Nocardioides panacis: one gene and its partner. The protein of the gene in region 1 interacts with the protein of each later gene in a pairwise test. Links are inferred from orthologs where the notes say so. Each region holds a gene or a part of one and is shown in the gene's direction. Other genes may lie near its edges.

Region 1 (7,734 bases):
CGTCGACCAGGTCCTTGCTGCCGCCGCCGGTGTAGCCCTCGAACAGGATGCTGTTGCCGACGAAGATCCGGCCGGCCTCCCCCGCGGGGAGCTCGGCGCCGTCCTCGTCGAGGATCTTCACCACCGTCGCGAACGGCGGCCGGCCCGCCGTACCCGGCGCCTCGCGGAGGTCGTCGGGGCTGGCGACCGTCGCGTAGGCGACCTCGGTGGAGCCGTAGACGTTGAACAGGTGGTCGCCGAACTGGTCCATCCAGGTGGTGCCGAGGTCGCCGGGCAGCGCCGACCCGGACGCGGCGACCACCTTGACGTTCGACAGGTCGTAGCGGTCGAGCGTCTCCTGCGGCAGCTGCATGATCCGCTGCAGCATCACCGGGATCACCACGAGCGAGTCGCAGTCCTCCTCGACCAGGGTCTGCAGGCAGCCCTCGGGGTCGAACCTGCGGCGCAGCACGACGGTGGAGCCGAGCAGCATGGCGAGCGCGAAGTGCGCCCACCCCCAGGTGTGGAACAGCGGGGCGGCCACGTGCGAGCGCCAGCCGGACTTCAGCGGCAGCCGGGACAGCAGCGCCGCGGCGGCCTCGATGCCGGCCTCGCTGCGGGGCGCGCCCTTCGGGGTGCCGGTCGTGCCGGAGGTGAGGATGATGATCCGGCTCTGCCTCGCCGGAGCGGGGTGGTCGCCGGGCGCCCCCTGGGCGATCAGCGACTCCAGGGTGACCCGGTCACCGGTGCCGGCGTCGTCCACCCAGCCGAGCACCCGGTCCCGGGTGCCGGCCTCCTCGAGCATCGCGGTGAACTCCTCGTCGTGCACGACGACCCGGGGCGCCTCGCGCTCCAGCACGTCCACGAGCTGCGGACCGGCGAAGGCGGTGTTCAGGTAGAGGATGTCGGCGCCGAGCTTGGCGGCGGCGATGCTCGCGTCGACGAAGCCGCGGTGGTTGCGGCACATGATCGCGATCCCGTCGCCGGGCCGCACGCCCCGCGAGCGCAGGGCGTCCGCGAGCCGGTTGCTGCGGTCGTGCAGCTCACCGAACGTCAGCGCGCCGAGCTCGTCGACGACCGCGGTCCGGTCGGTCTCCAGGATCGCCATCGCGGCGAAGCCGCCGGCCGGGCCGGTCCCCCACCGCAGCAGGGTCGCGCCGACGCGGGCCAGCTTGAGCGGCGGGTGCAGCCGTACGACGCCTGCGGAGGTGAGCACCCGCAGCAGGGTGGGCGCCTGGCCGAGGAGGCCGAGCCCCTTGGTGACCTTGCTCAACGAGTCCTCCTGAGCCGGGACGGTGCAGGGCTCAGTGCGCGGCCTTGGGAGCCACCAGGCGGGTCGCGGACCAGTCCTGGCTCACCGGCGCGGTCGTGGTCGTGGACAGGCCGGCCACCGGGGCTGCCTCGGCGACGTCGGCGGGGTCCACCGTGCCGGGCCGGCCCACCTTGGGCGTCAGCAGCCAGATCTCGCCGCCGGCCACCAGGTCGGTCAGGGAGTCGACGAGTGCGTCGACGAGGTCGCCGTCGGCCTCGCGCCACCACAGCAGCACGCAGTCCACGACATTGCCGTAGTCACCGTCCACCATGTCGGCGTCGATGGTGTCCTCGATCGAGACGCGCAGGGCGTCGTCGACGTCCTCGTCCCAGCCGAGCTCCTGGACGACCATCCCGGTCTTCAGACCCAGCCGCTCGCCGGCGTTCTGGGTGGCGGTGCCTTCGGGGCCACCCGAGGTCGCGCTCACGTCACTCCTCCACATCTCGAATCTCGTCGTCCGGTCGCCACGGCGTCCGGTGCTGCACTGTTGCGCGTAGTTCATCGGAAGTCGACCCGGCGCGCAAGGCACCGAGACGGGTGCCAGGCTACTGCCATGCACGCCGACCGCTCGCCGAATCCGGTGACTGCGCCCCTGCCGCCCCCGGCACCGGCCGCCCAGCCGCCCCGGGTGGTCGCCGTCGCGGCCAGCGCCGGGCACCGGTTCAGCAAGCAGACGCGGCCGGTCATCCGGCTCGTCGAGGGCCTCGGGGTGGAGGGCGACGCGCACCTCGGGGAGACCGTCCAGCACCGGTCCCGGGTGCGCCGCGACCCCTCGCAGCCCAACCTGCGCCAGGTGCACCTGATCCACGCCGAGCTCTTCGAGGAGGTGCACGGGGACGGCCCGCGGGTGCTCCCCGGCGACCTCGGCGAGAACGTCACCACCTGTGGCGTCGACCTGCTCGCGCTGTCCGCCGGGACCCTGCTGCTGCTCGGCGACACCGCCGAGGTGGTGGTCACCGGGCTCCGCAACCCGTGCGTGCAGATCGACCGCTTCCAGCCCGGTCTCCTCGCACGGGTGGTAGGTCGTGACGCCCAGGGCCGGGTGGTGCGCAAGGCGGGGGTGATGGCCGTCGTACGACGGGGTGGCGAGGTGCGTCCGGGCGACCCGGTGACCGTCGTACCCCCGGACGGGCCGCACCGTCCGCTCGAGGCCGTCTAGGACCGCGGCACGTCGTAGGTCAGGTCGACCATCTGGCCGTTGCGGGCGACGTCGACGAGCCGGAGCCCCTCGATGCGGCGCGGCAGCAGCGGGGCGCCGGACCCCAGCGTCACCGGCGCGACGCTGACGATGACCTGGTCGAGCAGCCCGGCGTCGTGGAACTGGCCCACCAGGTCGCCGCCGCCGACCAGCCACACGTTGCGGTCCCCGGCCGCCGCGACCAGGTCCGGGTGCACGACCGCGACGTCGCCCTGCACGAACCGCAGGTCGGCCCCGGGGATCGGCGTGAGCTCCCGGTGGCTGAACACCCAGGACGGCCGGTCGGCGTAGAACTCCTGCCAGCGTTGGGGGTTCTCCAGCAGGTGCTCGTGGTCGAGCACCCACTGGTACGTCGTCGCGCCCATCGCCATCGCACCGACGCCGGCCAGGAACTCCGCGAACCCGCTGCCCTCGTCCTCGCGCTCGACGGCGAACAGCCAGTCCAGGGAGTTGTCCGCGTCGGCGAGGAAGCCGTCGAGCGTCGTGGCGGTGCAGTACTGGGTGAGCGCCATGCGCTCACCCTAGGCACCGGACGTTCGCTACTGATCGGTAGATTTCCTGCGCGACGCGGGCGTGACACGATGAGCGGGGAACCAGCCCGTGACCCGGGCCGGCTCCCACCACGCAGTGCACACCGAGCACGAGAGCAGAGGAATCGTGGCAACAGGTTCTGAGCAGCAGTCGTCCGAGCTGGCCGCGGAGAAGTCCGCCGAGAAGGAAGCCATGTCGCAGCCCGGCGCTCCCTCGACCCGCGCCGTCGGGCGTCCCCAGGTGATCCACGAGGGGCTGCCCACGCAGCTCCCGGACATCGATCCCGACGAGACCAAGGAGTGGCTCGAGTCGTTCGACTCGATGGTCGACGACCGCGGCCGCAGCCGCGCGCGCTACGTGATGCTCCGCCTGCTGGAGCGAGCCCGCGAGCAGAACGTCGGCGTGCCCGCCCTGCGCAGCACGGACTACATCAACACGATCCCGCCCGAGCGTGAGCCGTGGTTCCCCGGCGACGAGGACATCGAGCGCCGGATCCGCGCCTTCCTGCGCTGGAACGCCGCCGTCACCGTGTCGACCGCGAACCGCAAGGGCCTCGAGGTCGGCGGTCACATCGCGACGTACCAGTCCTCGGCCTCGCTCTACGAGGTCGGCTTCAACCACTTCTTCAGGGGCAAGAACCACGAGGGCGGTGGCGACCAGATCTACATCCAGGGCCACGCCTCCCCCGGCATCTACGCCCGGGCGTTCCTCGAGGGCCGGCTCAACGAGACGCAGCTGTCCCGGTTCCGCCAGGAGGTGCAGCACGGCGTCGGCGAGGGCCTCTCGTCGTACCCGCACCCGCGGCTGATGCCGGACTTCTGGGAGTTCCCGACCGTGTCGATGGGCCTCACCGCCCTGAACGCGATCTACCAGGCCCGGTTCAACCGGTACATGCAGAACCGTGGGATCAAGGACACCAGCCAGCAGCACGTCTGGGCGTTCCTGGGCGACGGCGAGATGGGCGAGCCCGAGTCGCTGGGCGCCATCGGCGTCGCGGCCCGTGAGGAGCTCGACAACCTCACCTTCGTCGTGAACTGCAACCTGCAGCAGCTCGACGGCCCGGTGCGCGGCAACGGCAAGATCATCCAGGAGCTCGAGTCGACCTTCCGGGGCGCGGGCTGGAACGTCATCAAGGTCGTCTGGGGCCGCGAGTGGGACGACCTCCTGGCCCGCGACGTCGACGGCGTGCTGGTCAACAAGATGAACAGCACCCCGGACGGGCAGTTCCAGACCTACTCGGTCGAGAGCGGCGACTACATCCGCAACAACTTCTTCGGCGGCGACCCGCGGCTGCGCAAGATGGTCGAGCACATGACCGACGAGCAGATCGTGAAGCTGCCCCGTGGCGGCCACGACTACCGCAAGGTCTACTCGGCGTTCGACGCGGCGACCAAGCACGTCGGCCAGCCGACCGTGATCCTGGCGCACACCATCAAGGGCTGGACGATCGACGCCCTCGAGGGCAAGAACGCCACGCACCAGATGAAGAAGCTCACCAAGTCCGACCTCAAGAAGTTCCGCGACCGGCTGTACCTGCCGATCAGCGACAAGGAGATCGACGAGTCGGAGATCGCGCCGTTCTTCCACCCCGGCAAGGACTCCCCGGAGATCGAGTACATGCTCGAGCGCCGGCACGCCCTCGGCGGGTCGATCCCGAAGCGCGAGGTGCGCGCCAAGCTGCTCAAGCTGCCCGGCGACGAGGTGTACTCCGAGCTCAAGGCCGGCTCGGGCAAGCAGGCCATCGCCACCACGATGGCGCTGGTCCGGCTGCTCCGCGACCTGATGAAGGACAAGGAGATCGGCCAGCGCATCGTGCCGATCGCGCCGGACGAGTACCGCACGTTCGGCATGGACGGCATGTTCCCGACGGCCAAGGTCTACAACCCGATGGGCCAGCGCTACGAGTCCGTCGACCGCAACATGCTGCTGGCCTACAAGGAGTCCGCGCAGGGCCAGATGCTGCACGAGGGCATCTCCGAGGCGGGCGCGATGGCGTCCGCGACGGCAGCCGGCTCGGCGTACGCCACGCACGGCGAGCACATGATCCCGTTCTACCTGTTCTACTCGATGTTCGGCTTCCAGCGCACCGGTGACTCGATCTGGGCGATGGCCGACCAGTTGGCCAAGGGCTTCCTGATCGGCGCCACCGCGGGCCGCACCACGCTGACCGGCGAGGGGCTGCAGCACGCCGACGGCCACTCCCCGCTGCTCGCGGCGACCAACCCGGCGGTCGTGCACTACGACCCCGCGATGGCCTACGAGCTGAGCCACATCGTCCAGGACGGTCTGCGGCGGATGTACGGCGGCACCGAGAAGGACCCGGACGGCGAGAGCGTCATCTACTACCTGACGGTCTACAACGAGCCGACCGTGCAGCCCAAGGAGCCCGACGACCTCGACGTCGAGGGCCTGCTGCGCGGCATCTACCACGTGGCGACTCCCCCGCCGGTGCAGGGCGAGAAGGTCCCGCGGGTGCAGCTGCTCGCCTCCGGCGTGGGCTTCCCGTGGATCACCGAGGCGGCGAAGCTGCTGGCCGAGGACTGGGGCGTGGCGGCCGACACGTGGTCGGTGACGTCGTGGAACGAGCTGAGCCGCGACGCCGTGGCGTGCGAGGAGTGGAACCTCCTGCACCCCTCGGAGCCGGCCAAGGTCCCCTACATCACCGACAAGCTCAAGGAGGCCGAGGGGCCCGTCGTGGCGGTGAGCGACTACATGCGCGCCGTGCAGAACCAGATCGCCAAGTGGGTCCCCGGCGACTTCCACGCCCTCGGCGCGGACGGCTTCGGCTTCGCGGACACCCGTCCCGCGGCCCGCCGGTTCTTCCACATCGACGCCCAGTCGGTCGTCGTCCAGGCCCTCGCGGCCCTCGCCCAGCGCGGCGAGGTCAAGCCCGAGGTGGTCCAGGAGGCCTTCGACAAGTACCGCATCGACGACCCGACCGCCGTACGCGGCGTCAAGCAGGAGGGCGGCGACGCCTAGCCGACCCGGCGCCTCTGGCGGACGCACGACCGCCGACCCGGCGACTTTGGTGGACGAGCACAGGTGCTCGCCCGCCAGACGCGCCGGGTCGGCGGCTTTCCGGGCGCCAGAGGCGCCGGGTCAGGCGATCTCGGCCTGGCGGACAGGGGTGACCGCCGTGGGCACCGGGACCTGCCGGCCGTTCTTGAGCAGCGACCGCCAGCGGCCGCGGTGGTACGCCGCAGCCGGGTGCGCCCGGATGAACTCGTCGACGATCTTCACGAAGCGCTGCGGGTGGTCCTTGTGCGGGAAGTGGCCGGCGTTCGCGATCACCTCGACGGTGGCGCCGGGCGCGAACTCCGATGCGATCCCCGCGTGCTTGACCGGGATCACCGCGTCCTCGGTCCCCCATATCACGCACATCGGCATCGCCTGGGTGAGGTAGGCCCGGTCCACCATGGTGACGATCTGGCCGCGCCAGTCCACCACCGCGGACACCACGTGCCGGATGGCCCGTCGGGCGCGGGGGTCCTTGAAGGAGTCCACGATCATCGCGACCTCGTCGAGGTCACGGGCCTGCGGCAGCCCGGACGCGGCCAGGGCACGCAGCCCCGCCGTGGTCAGGTGGCGCACGCCGGGCAGGGTGACGACCCCCATCGCCTGGTGGAAGAACGGCAGCGTGATCGCCCGGATCGCCGGCGTCACCTCGGCGCCGAGGCCGCCGGGGGCGACCAGGATCATCCGCTCGGTGCGCTCGGGGAACTGGTAGGCGAACTGCATCGCGACGCCGCCGCCGAAGCTGTGCCCGACCACGGTGACCTTGTCCACGCCCAGGACCGTGAGCAGGTCCCGCATGCCGTTGGCGTAGCCGCCCACGCTGTAGTCCGCGCGCGGCTTGGCCGACCTGCCGTGCCCCAGCAGGTCCGGGGCGATCACGGTGTAGCGGCGCGAGAGCGCGGCGATCACCGGCAGCCAGGTGGTGTGGTCGCAGCCGAGGCCGTGCAGCAGCAGCAGCGCCGGTCCGGTGCCGACCTTGACGTACGCACGCTTGTGCCCGTGGATGGTGAGGTACTGGACCTCGATGGGCTTGGGCATGATGCTCCTGGAGGGACGCTTCGTGGTGACCGGAGTCAGAACACAGGGCTAAATTAGTATGAACCAGCGCCCAGCGGCCCAAACCGACCGTTCGGCCAGGGCTGGACCGGTCAACCGTCCCCGCCGGTGAAATAGGGTCGGGTCATGAGCGGCAGCAGCGAACGCGACCGGGAGCAGATCGCCCGGCGGCTGCAGCGCTCCGTCGGTGCCCTGGCGACCTCCACGGTCACCCGGATGGAGCGGGACATGCCGTGGTTCCGCCGGATGTCGGCCGAGGACCGGTCCTGGATCGGGTTGATCGTGCAGGCCGGCATCACCTCGTTCGTGGAGTGGTACCGCGAACCCGACGGCTCCGCCCCGGTCACCGCCGAGGTCTTCGGGGTGGCACCGCGGGCCCTGACCGGAGTTGTGAGCCTCCACCAAACCGTCGAGATGGTGCGGCTGACCATCGAGGTGGTCGAGGAGAACGTCACCGAGGCGGTCGGGGAGGCCGACGCCGACTCCGTGCGGTACTCGATCGTCCGGTACGCACGGGAGGTCGCGTTCGCCACCGCGGAGGTGTACGCCCGGGCCGCGGAGATGCGGGGCGCGTGGGACGCGCGGCTCGAGGCGCTGGTCGTGGACAGCGTGCTGCGCGCCGAGGCGGACGAGACGGTCCGGT
Region 2 (7,361 bases), 1.2 Mb from region 1 along the record:
GCCGGGTCGTCTCGTAGGTCATCTGCTCGATCGGCGGTGAGGACGGCAGCAGCCGGGCGATGCCCAGGGCGCTCTCGCTCTCCAGGGCCGACTCGAAGGTGATCTGGCTCGACATCACCGAGCCGTCCCGGATCTCCTCGGCCGTCCGGTCCGACACCAGCGTCACGTCGTAGCCGTGCCGGACCAGGCCGAGCGCCAGCGCCGTGCCCGCGGGGCCGGCGCCCACCACGGCGATGCGACGAGGGGAGCTCATGGGTCCCAGCGTCTCACCCGCGGATCGCGGCGAGCACGTCCGTCCAGGCCGGGGCGAGCGGGTCGATCACCGCGAAGTGGTCCACCCCGGGCAGCTCGCGGTAGTCCAGCCAGTCGAACCGCCGGGCCAGGCCGCGGCTGCTCTCCACCGGGACGGCCTGGTCCCGGTCGCCGTGCACCACCACGACGTCGGCCGCGGGGCGGGTGCGCATCCGGGTGGCCGGGTCCGCGGCGTCGTACGTCCCGGGGACCTGCTCGGGGGTGCCGCCGAGGAAGTCGACGGCCGCGCCGGAGCCCATGCCCCACGCGGCGGCGGCCCGCAGGTCGCCGACCGGCGCGAGCGCGACGACCCGCTGGACCGGGTGCGGCTGGTTGGCCAGCCAGAGCGCGAGGTGCCCGCCCGCGGAGTGCCCGACCAGCGTGGTCGTCGTGGTGCGGACGGCGGCTCCGTCGAGCAGCCCGGGCAGCGCGGACAGCGCACGGTCCAGGTCGGCGGAGGTGTCCGGCCAGGCCCCCCGGACCGCGGCGGTACTCCACCGACGCCACCACGAACCCCGCACGGGCCAGCGCGTTCGCGAGCGGACGGGCATGCACGCGGTCGTAGGCCTCGCGCCAGAAGCCGCCGTGCACGTAGACCACCAGCGGTCGTGGTGCGGACAGCTCCGCCGGCAGGTGTACGTCGACCAGGCCGGCCTCGTGCGGCGCGTAGCGGAGCACCGCGTCCGGGGGCTCCGCGGCCCGGGTCATCACGTCGTCGGGTTGCACGGCGCCACCGTAAACCGTCGGCAGTAGAGTCCCGGCATGACGAAATGGGAATACTTCACGGCGCCGTTGCTGGTGCACGCCACCAAGCAGATCCTCGACAACTTCGGCCAGGACGGCTGGGAGCTCGTCCAGGTCGTGCCGGGGATGAACCCGGAGAACCTGGTGGCTTACTTCAAGCGGCCGGTCCAGTGACCACGCCCGAGCAGCGCCTCGAGGCGATGGGGCTGAGCGTCCCCGAGGTCGCCAAGCCGGTCGCGTCCTACGTGCCGGCGGTGCGCAGCGGCAACCACGTGTTCACCTCCGGCCAGCTGCCGATGCGCGAGGGCCAGCTGATCACCACCGGCAAGGTCGGCGGCGAGGTCACCGCGGAGGAGGCCGTCGAGTGCGCCCGGCAGTGCGCGCTGAACGCGCTGGCGGCGGTGCGCGCGGAGATCGGCGAGCTGTCGAACATCAAGCGGATCGTCAAGGTCGTCGCGTTCGTGGCCTCCACCCCGGACTTCACCGGCCAGCCGGGCGTCGCCAACGGCGCCTCGGAGCTGTTCGGCGAGGTGTTCGGCGAGATCGGGCAGCACGCCCGCAGCGCGGTCGGGGTCCCGGTGCTCCCGCTCGACGCGCCCGTCGAGGTCGAGCTCGTCGTCGAGATCTGAGGGCACCGTGACCGACCCCACCCGCCGACTGCCCGACGACCTGGCCGCGCACGCCCGCGCCTTCACCGACGGCACCCGTGAGCCGGTCGACGCCCGGCACGCCTCGACGGTCGTGCTGCTGCGCGACGGCGACGGGCAGCCGGGCGGGCTGGAGGTGTACCTGCTGCGCCGGCACGTCGACATGGCGTTCGCCGCGGGCATGTGCGTGTTCCCCGGGGGCGGGGTCGACAAGCGCGACTTCGACGCCGACATCGGCTGGGTCGGGCCGACCCCGGCGGAGTGGGCGGCGCTGCTCGGCACCGACGAGGCGTTCGCCCGGGCGCTGGTCTGCGCCGCGGTGCGGGAGACCTTCGAGGAGTCCGGCGTGCTGCTGGCCGGGCCGACCACCGACTCCGTGGTCGAGGACACCACCGGCGAGGACTGGGAGGAGGATCGCCGGGCGCTGGAGGGCCGGGAGATCTCCTTCACCTCGTTCCTGGACCGGCGCGGCCTCAAGCTGCGCACGGACCTGCTGCGGCTGTGGGGCTCCTGGGTGACGCCGGTGTTCGAGCCGCGCCGGTTCAACGCCCGGTTCTTCGTCGCCCAGCTGCCGGCCGGCCAGGCCACCCGCGACGTGTCCACCGAGTCCGACCACGTGGTCTGGCTGCCGCTGCGCGAGGCGATCCGGGCGGTGGACGCCCACGAGATGCTGATGCTGCCGCCGACCTACTGCACCTGCCTGGAGATGTTCGACCACCTCAGCACCGCCGAGGTGCTCGACGCCGCCGCGGGCCGCGACCTGGTCGCGGTCGAGCCCCAGGCCGTGATCGGCGACGACGGCGCCTACCTCACGATCCCCGACCGGCTGGTCCGGCTCGGCGAGGACGTGGCGGCGCGGATGCGCGGATGACCGAGCCCTGGGCCGGCGGGACGTTCGGCGAGCGCGCGCGGTGCGTCCTGGCGCCGAACCCGAACATGATGACGCTCGACGGCACCAACACCTGGGTGCTGCGCGAGCCCGGCGCGGCGCGGTCGGTGGTGGTCGACCCGGGCCCGGAGATCCTCGCGCACCTCGACGCCGTCGCGGAGCACGCCGGTGACGTGGCCGCCGTACTCCTGACCCACGGGCACCTCGACCACTCCGAGGCGGCACGCAGCTTCGCGGAGCGGGTCGGCTGCGGCGTACGCGCGCTCGACCCGGGGCAGCGGCTCGGCGACGAGGGGCTCGGGGACGGGGACGTCGTCGCCGTGGACGGGCTCGAGGTGCACGTGGTCGGCACCCCGGGGCACACCTCGGACTCGCTGTCGTTCGTGCTGCCGGCCGAGCGCGCGGTGCTGACCGGCGACACCGTGCTCGGCAGGGGTACGACGGTCGTGGCGCACCCCGACGGGCAGCTCGGGGCCTACCTGGACTCGCTGCACCGGCTGCACGCGCTGGCCGAGGCCCAGGACGTGACCGCGGTGTGGCCGGGCCACGGGCCGGTGATCGAGGACGCGCTCGGCGTCCTGGACCACTACCTCGCGCACCGCCGGCAGCGGCTCGACCAGGTCCGCGAGGCGCTGGCCGGGCTCCGCGCGGCCGGCACCGACCCGGCCGAGGACATGGCCCGGCAGGTGGTGGAGACCGTCTACGCCGACGTGGACCCGGTGCTCTGGGGCGCGGCGGAGCTCAGCGTGCGCGCGCAGATCGAGTACCTGCGCGGCTGACCCGTCAGTCCTGCGACGACACGCCGGGGAAACCCCTGCGCGGGTGACGGGTCAGCGGGCGCGGCGGGAGAGCCGCTCGATGTCGGTGATCACCACGGAGCGCGGCTCGAGGCGCAGCCAGCCGCGGTTCACGAAGTCGGCGAGCGCCTTGTTGACCGTCTCGCGGGACGCGCCGACCAGCTGGGCGAGCTCCTCCTGGGTGAGGTCGTGGTGCACGTGCACGCCGTCGTCGGCGGTCCGGCCGAACCGGTCCGCGAGGTCGAGCAGCGCCTTGGCGACCCGGCCGGGGACGTCGGAGAACACCAGGTCGGCGACCACGTCGTTGGCCCGGCGCAGCCGGCCCGCCAGCTGGGCGAGCAGGCCGCGGGCGACGGCGGGACGGCCGTCGAGCCAGCGCAGCAGGTCCTCGTGGGACAGCGAGGAGAACACGCTGTCGGTGACGGCGGTCACGGTGGCCGAGCGGGGGCCCGGGTCGAACAGCGACAGCTCGCCGAACATCTGGCCGGGGCCCTGGATCGCGAGCAGGTTCTCGCGGCCGTCCGCGGAGGTCCGGCCGAGCTTCACCTTGCCCTCGGTGACGACGTAGAGCTTGTCGCCCTCGTCGCCCTCGTGGAACAGCACCTCGCCTCGGCGCAGCCGCGTCTCGGACATCGAGGCGCGCAGTGCGGTCGCCGCCTCGTCGTCCAGCGCGCTGAACAGCGGAGACTGGCGAAGTACGTCGTTGTCCACGAGATGTCCTCCTCATCGGGCCCCACGGTCGGGGCCCGCCGTCGGTGCTTCAGGTCACAGTCTGTCGTATGACCCCTCGCGAGCGCCAAGAACACCCCGGTGGGGCCCCGGATAGGCTGGCGGACGTGCCCGACACCTCGCTCGTCCGCCGTGCCCGCAAGATCGACCGGGTGCTCGGGGAGACCTACCCGGACGCCCGCTGCGAGCTCGACTTCGACAACCCCTTCGAGCTCCTCGTGGTCACCGTGCTGTCGGCCCAGACCACCGACCGCCGGGTGAACGCGGTCCGCCCGGCGCTGTTCGCGGCCTACCCGGACGCGGCCGCGATGGCCGGCGCCGAGCGGGACAAGCTCGAGGCGCTGATCCAGCCGACCGGGTTCTTCCGGGCCAAGACCGAGTCGCTGCTCAAGCTGTCCGCGGCGCTCGTCGAACGGCACGGCGGGGAGGTGCCGCCCCGCCTGAAGGACCTCGTCGAGCTGCCCGGCGTGGGCCGCAAGACCGCCAACGTGGTGCTCGGCAACGCCTTCGGCATCCCGGGCATCACCGTCGACACGCACTTCGGCCGGCTCGCGCGCCGGTTCGGCCTCACCGCCGAGACCGACCCGGTCAAGGTCGAGCACGAGGTGGGCGCGCTGTTTCCCAAGAAGGACTGGACGATGCTGTCCCACCACCTGATCTGGCACGGCCGACGGGTCTGCCACGCCCGGAACCCCGCGTGCGGGGCCTGCCCGGTGGCGCGCTGGTGCCCGGCGTACGGCGAGGGGCCCACCGACCCGGTGCTGGCGGCCAAGCTCGTCAAGACCGAGGGGCGTGCGTGAGACGGCTGCTCGGTGCGCTGCTGGTGTGCCTGCTGCTCGCGTCGTGCACGCCCGGGACCTCGACGTCCGGGGCCGGGTCGACGACGGCGGGGGACTCCCGGGTGGACGTGGACACCCCGGCGCTGCGGGCGCTCAAGGCCGGGGCAGGCGTCGAGCCGTGCCCGGGCGGCGGCAGCGGCAGCAACCGGCTGCCCGCGGTGCGGTTGCGCTGTCTGGGCGGCGGCCGCACGGTCGACCTCACCTCGCTCAAGGGGCCCCTGGTGATCAACCTGTTCGCGCAGTGGTGCGGGCCCTGCCGCAGCGAGCTGCCGTACTACCAGGCGCTGCACGAGAAGGGGAAGGGCGTGGTGAAGGTCGTCGGCATCGACTACCTCGACGTGCAGCCCGAGGCGGCGCTGCAGCTGGTCAAGGACGCCGGCGTGACCTTCCCGCTGATGGCCGACCCCGGCGGCGCGCTCCGGGCGCCGTTCCGGGTCCGCGGCCTGCCCGGCGTGGTGTTCGTCGGCAAGGACGGCTCGGTCTCCCAGCCGGAGTTCCGGGTGGTGACGTCCTACGCCGAGCTGCGCGGCCTCGTGCAGGACGCGCTCGACGTGCGCATCCCGTCCTGAGGAGGACCCGGTGGACGAGTGGACCCTGACCTTCGACTGCGACGCCGCCGGCCGGCTCGCGGAGTTCTGGAAGGTCGCGCTGGGGTACGTCGACGCGCCACCGCCGCAGGGCTGGAGCACCTGGGAGGACTGGCTCCGCGAGCTCGACGTCCCCGAGGACGAGTGGGACGACGCCGCGTCGATCGTCGACCCGGCCGGCGGACGGGCCCGCATCTCGTTCCTGAAGGTCCCCGAGGCCAAGGCCGCCAAGAACCGGATCCACCTCGACGTGCAGGTCGGCGGCGGCCGCCACCTGCCGCACGCGGAGCGGTGGCCCCGGATCGAGGCGACGGTGCAGCGGCTCACCGCCGCCGGCGCCACCGTGCTCGCCGAGGTGGGCGGCCCGGACCGGCCCGACCACGTGGTGATGGCCGACCCGGAGGGCAACGAGTTCTGCGTCGTGTGACGGCTCGGTAGGCTCCACTCGTGCCCGACGCGACCCCCCACGAGCCGGCGCTGCCGGAGTGGCTCGAGCCCGTTCGTCGCGGCGCCCGGACGATCACCGTCGACGAGCTGACCCGGTTCGTGCCCCCTGAGGGCACGGAGCCCCGCGAGGGCGCCGTGCTGATGCTGTTCGGCGACGGCTCCCGCGGCCCCGACCTGCTGCTCACCGAGCGCGCCCACGACATGCGCTCGCACCCCGGCCAGGTCTCCTTCCCGGGCGGCTCCACCGACCCCGAGGACGCCTCGCCCGCAGCCACCGCGCTGCGCGAGGCCGAGGAGGAGACCGGCCTCGACCCGGGCGGCGTCGACGTGTTCGCCACGCTCCCGCAGCTGTGGCTGCCGCCTAGCAACTTCGCGGTCACGCCGGTGCTCGGCTGGTGGCGCGAGGAGAGCCCGGTCGGCGTGGTGGACCCGGCCGAGGTGCACGCGGTCTACCGCGTCCCGATCGAGGAGCTCCTCGACCCCGAGCACCGGGTGTCCACCCGGCACCCGTCGGGCTGGAAGGGTCCGGCGTTCCTGATCGGCGACGACAAGGACCTGATCCTGTGGGGGTTCACCGCCGGGATCATCGCCCGGCTCTTCGACTTCCTCGGCTGGACACGCCCCTGGGACGCCGACGTCCTGCGCGACCTTCCCGACCATATGCTGACCGCCCGGGCCGAGGTGGCCGCGCAACCACCGACGCCGAACACGAACTTCCGCGAGCGGTGAGGTCCACGACGTGAACGTCCTCGACTGGTTCCTGGTCGTCCTCGTGGTCGCCTACGCCGTCTCCGGCTACTGGCAGGGCTTCATCGCGGGCGCGTTCGCCACCGGCGGCCTGCTGCTCGGCGGGCTGCTCGGGGTCTGGCTCGCCCCCCGGCTCCTCGGCGACGCGGAGCCCGCCCTGTGGGTCTCCCTGGCCGCGCTGTTCGTGGTGCTGGTCTGCGCGTCCTTCGGGCAGGCCATCCTGCAGTACGCCGGCGCCAAGATCCGCTCGCGCATCAAGTGGCAGCCGGTCCGCGCCCTCGACGCCATCGGCGGCGCGGCGCTGAGCATGGCCGCGGTCCTGGTCGTCGCGTGGGCGCTCGGCGTCGCGGTCAGCGGGGCCAAGCTGCCCTGGGCGAGCCGCGAGGTGCGCAGCTCGGCGGTCCTGGACCGGGTCAACGGCGTGATGCCGGCGAACGCCGTGCAGGCGCTGAACTCCTTCAACGACGTGGTCGGGTCGAGCTTCTTCCCGCGCTACCTCGAGCCGTTCGCCCCCGAGCGGATCATCGACGTGGGTCCGCCGCCGGGCCGGGTGGCCCGCGACCCCGACGTGCAGCGCGCGCAGGAGAGCGTCCTCAAGATCCGCGGGGAGAACTCCTGCAACCGGGGCGTCGAGGGCAGCGGCT

What was found. The genes of interacting proteins can lie anywhere in the genome.
Region 2: the proteins of aceE (region 1) and nth interact in binary tests that used the Escherichia coli proteins (3 or more experiments, as listed by UniProt). The link is inferred for Nocardioides panacis from one-to-one orthologs.

What each region holds. Positions count from the first base shown.
Region 1 is NZ_CP077062.1:2,608,949-2,616,682, forward strand. What follows is about bases 2,859-6,199. They hold aceE (pyruvate dehydrogenase (acetyl-transferring), homodimeric type), read left to right. Parts: upstream 2,859-3,212; coding sequence 3,213-5,999; downstream 6,000-6,199. Other genes in these bases: KRR39_RS12675 (dihydrofolate reductase family protein), read right to left, coding at 2,859-3,001; KRR39_RS12685 (alpha/beta fold hydrolase), read right to left, coding at 6,120-6,199. Outside these bases: KRR39_RS26125 (AMP-binding protein), read right to left, coding at 1-1,252; KRR39_RS12665 (DUF3052 domain-containing protein), read right to left, coding at 1,284-1,718; KRR39_RS12670 (MOSC domain-containing protein), read left to right, coding at 1,845-2,450; more of KRR39_RS12675, read right to left, coding at 2,447-2,858; more of KRR39_RS12685, read right to left, coding at 6,200-7,073; KRR39_RS12690 (PucR family transcriptional regulator), read left to right, coding at 7,218-7,734. UniProt on the Escherichia coli protein: Component of the pyruvate dehydrogenase (PDH) complex, that catalyzes the overall conversion of pyruvate to acetyl-CoA and CO(2).
Region 2 is NZ_CP077062.1:3,833,267-3,840,627, reverse strand. What follows is about bases 3,079-6,046. They hold nth (endonuclease III), read left to right. Parts: upstream 3,079-4,195; coding sequence 4,196-4,897; downstream 4,898-6,046. Other genes in these bases: KRR39_RS18720 (NUDIX hydrolase), read left to right, coding at 5,971-6,046; KRR39_RS18725 (VOC family protein), read left to right, coding at 5,516-5,950; KRR39_RS18730 (TlpA family protein disulfide reductase), read left to right, coding at 4,894-5,505; KRR39_RS18740 (Crp/Fnr family transcriptional regulator), read right to left, coding at 3,402-4,079; KRR39_RS18745 (MBL fold metallo-hydrolase), read left to right, coding at 3,079-3,350. Outside these bases: KRR39_RS18765 (alpha/beta hydrolase family protein), read right to left, coding at 267-812; Sp36 family protein, read left to right, coding at 1,054-1,209; KRR39_RS18755 (RidA family protein), read left to right, coding at 1,206-1,664; KRR39_RS18750 (NUDIX hydrolase), read left to right, coding at 1,672-2,553; more of KRR39_RS18745, read left to right, coding at 2,550-3,078; more of KRR39_RS18720, read left to right, coding at 6,047-6,699; KRR39_RS18715 (MarP family serine protease), read left to right, coding at 6,710-7,361. UniProt on the Escherichia coli protein: DNA repair enzyme that has both DNA N-glycosylase activity and AP-lyase activity. The DNA N-glycosylase activity releases various damaged pyrimidines from DNA by cleaving the N-glycosidic bond, leaving an AP (apurinic/apyrimidinic) site.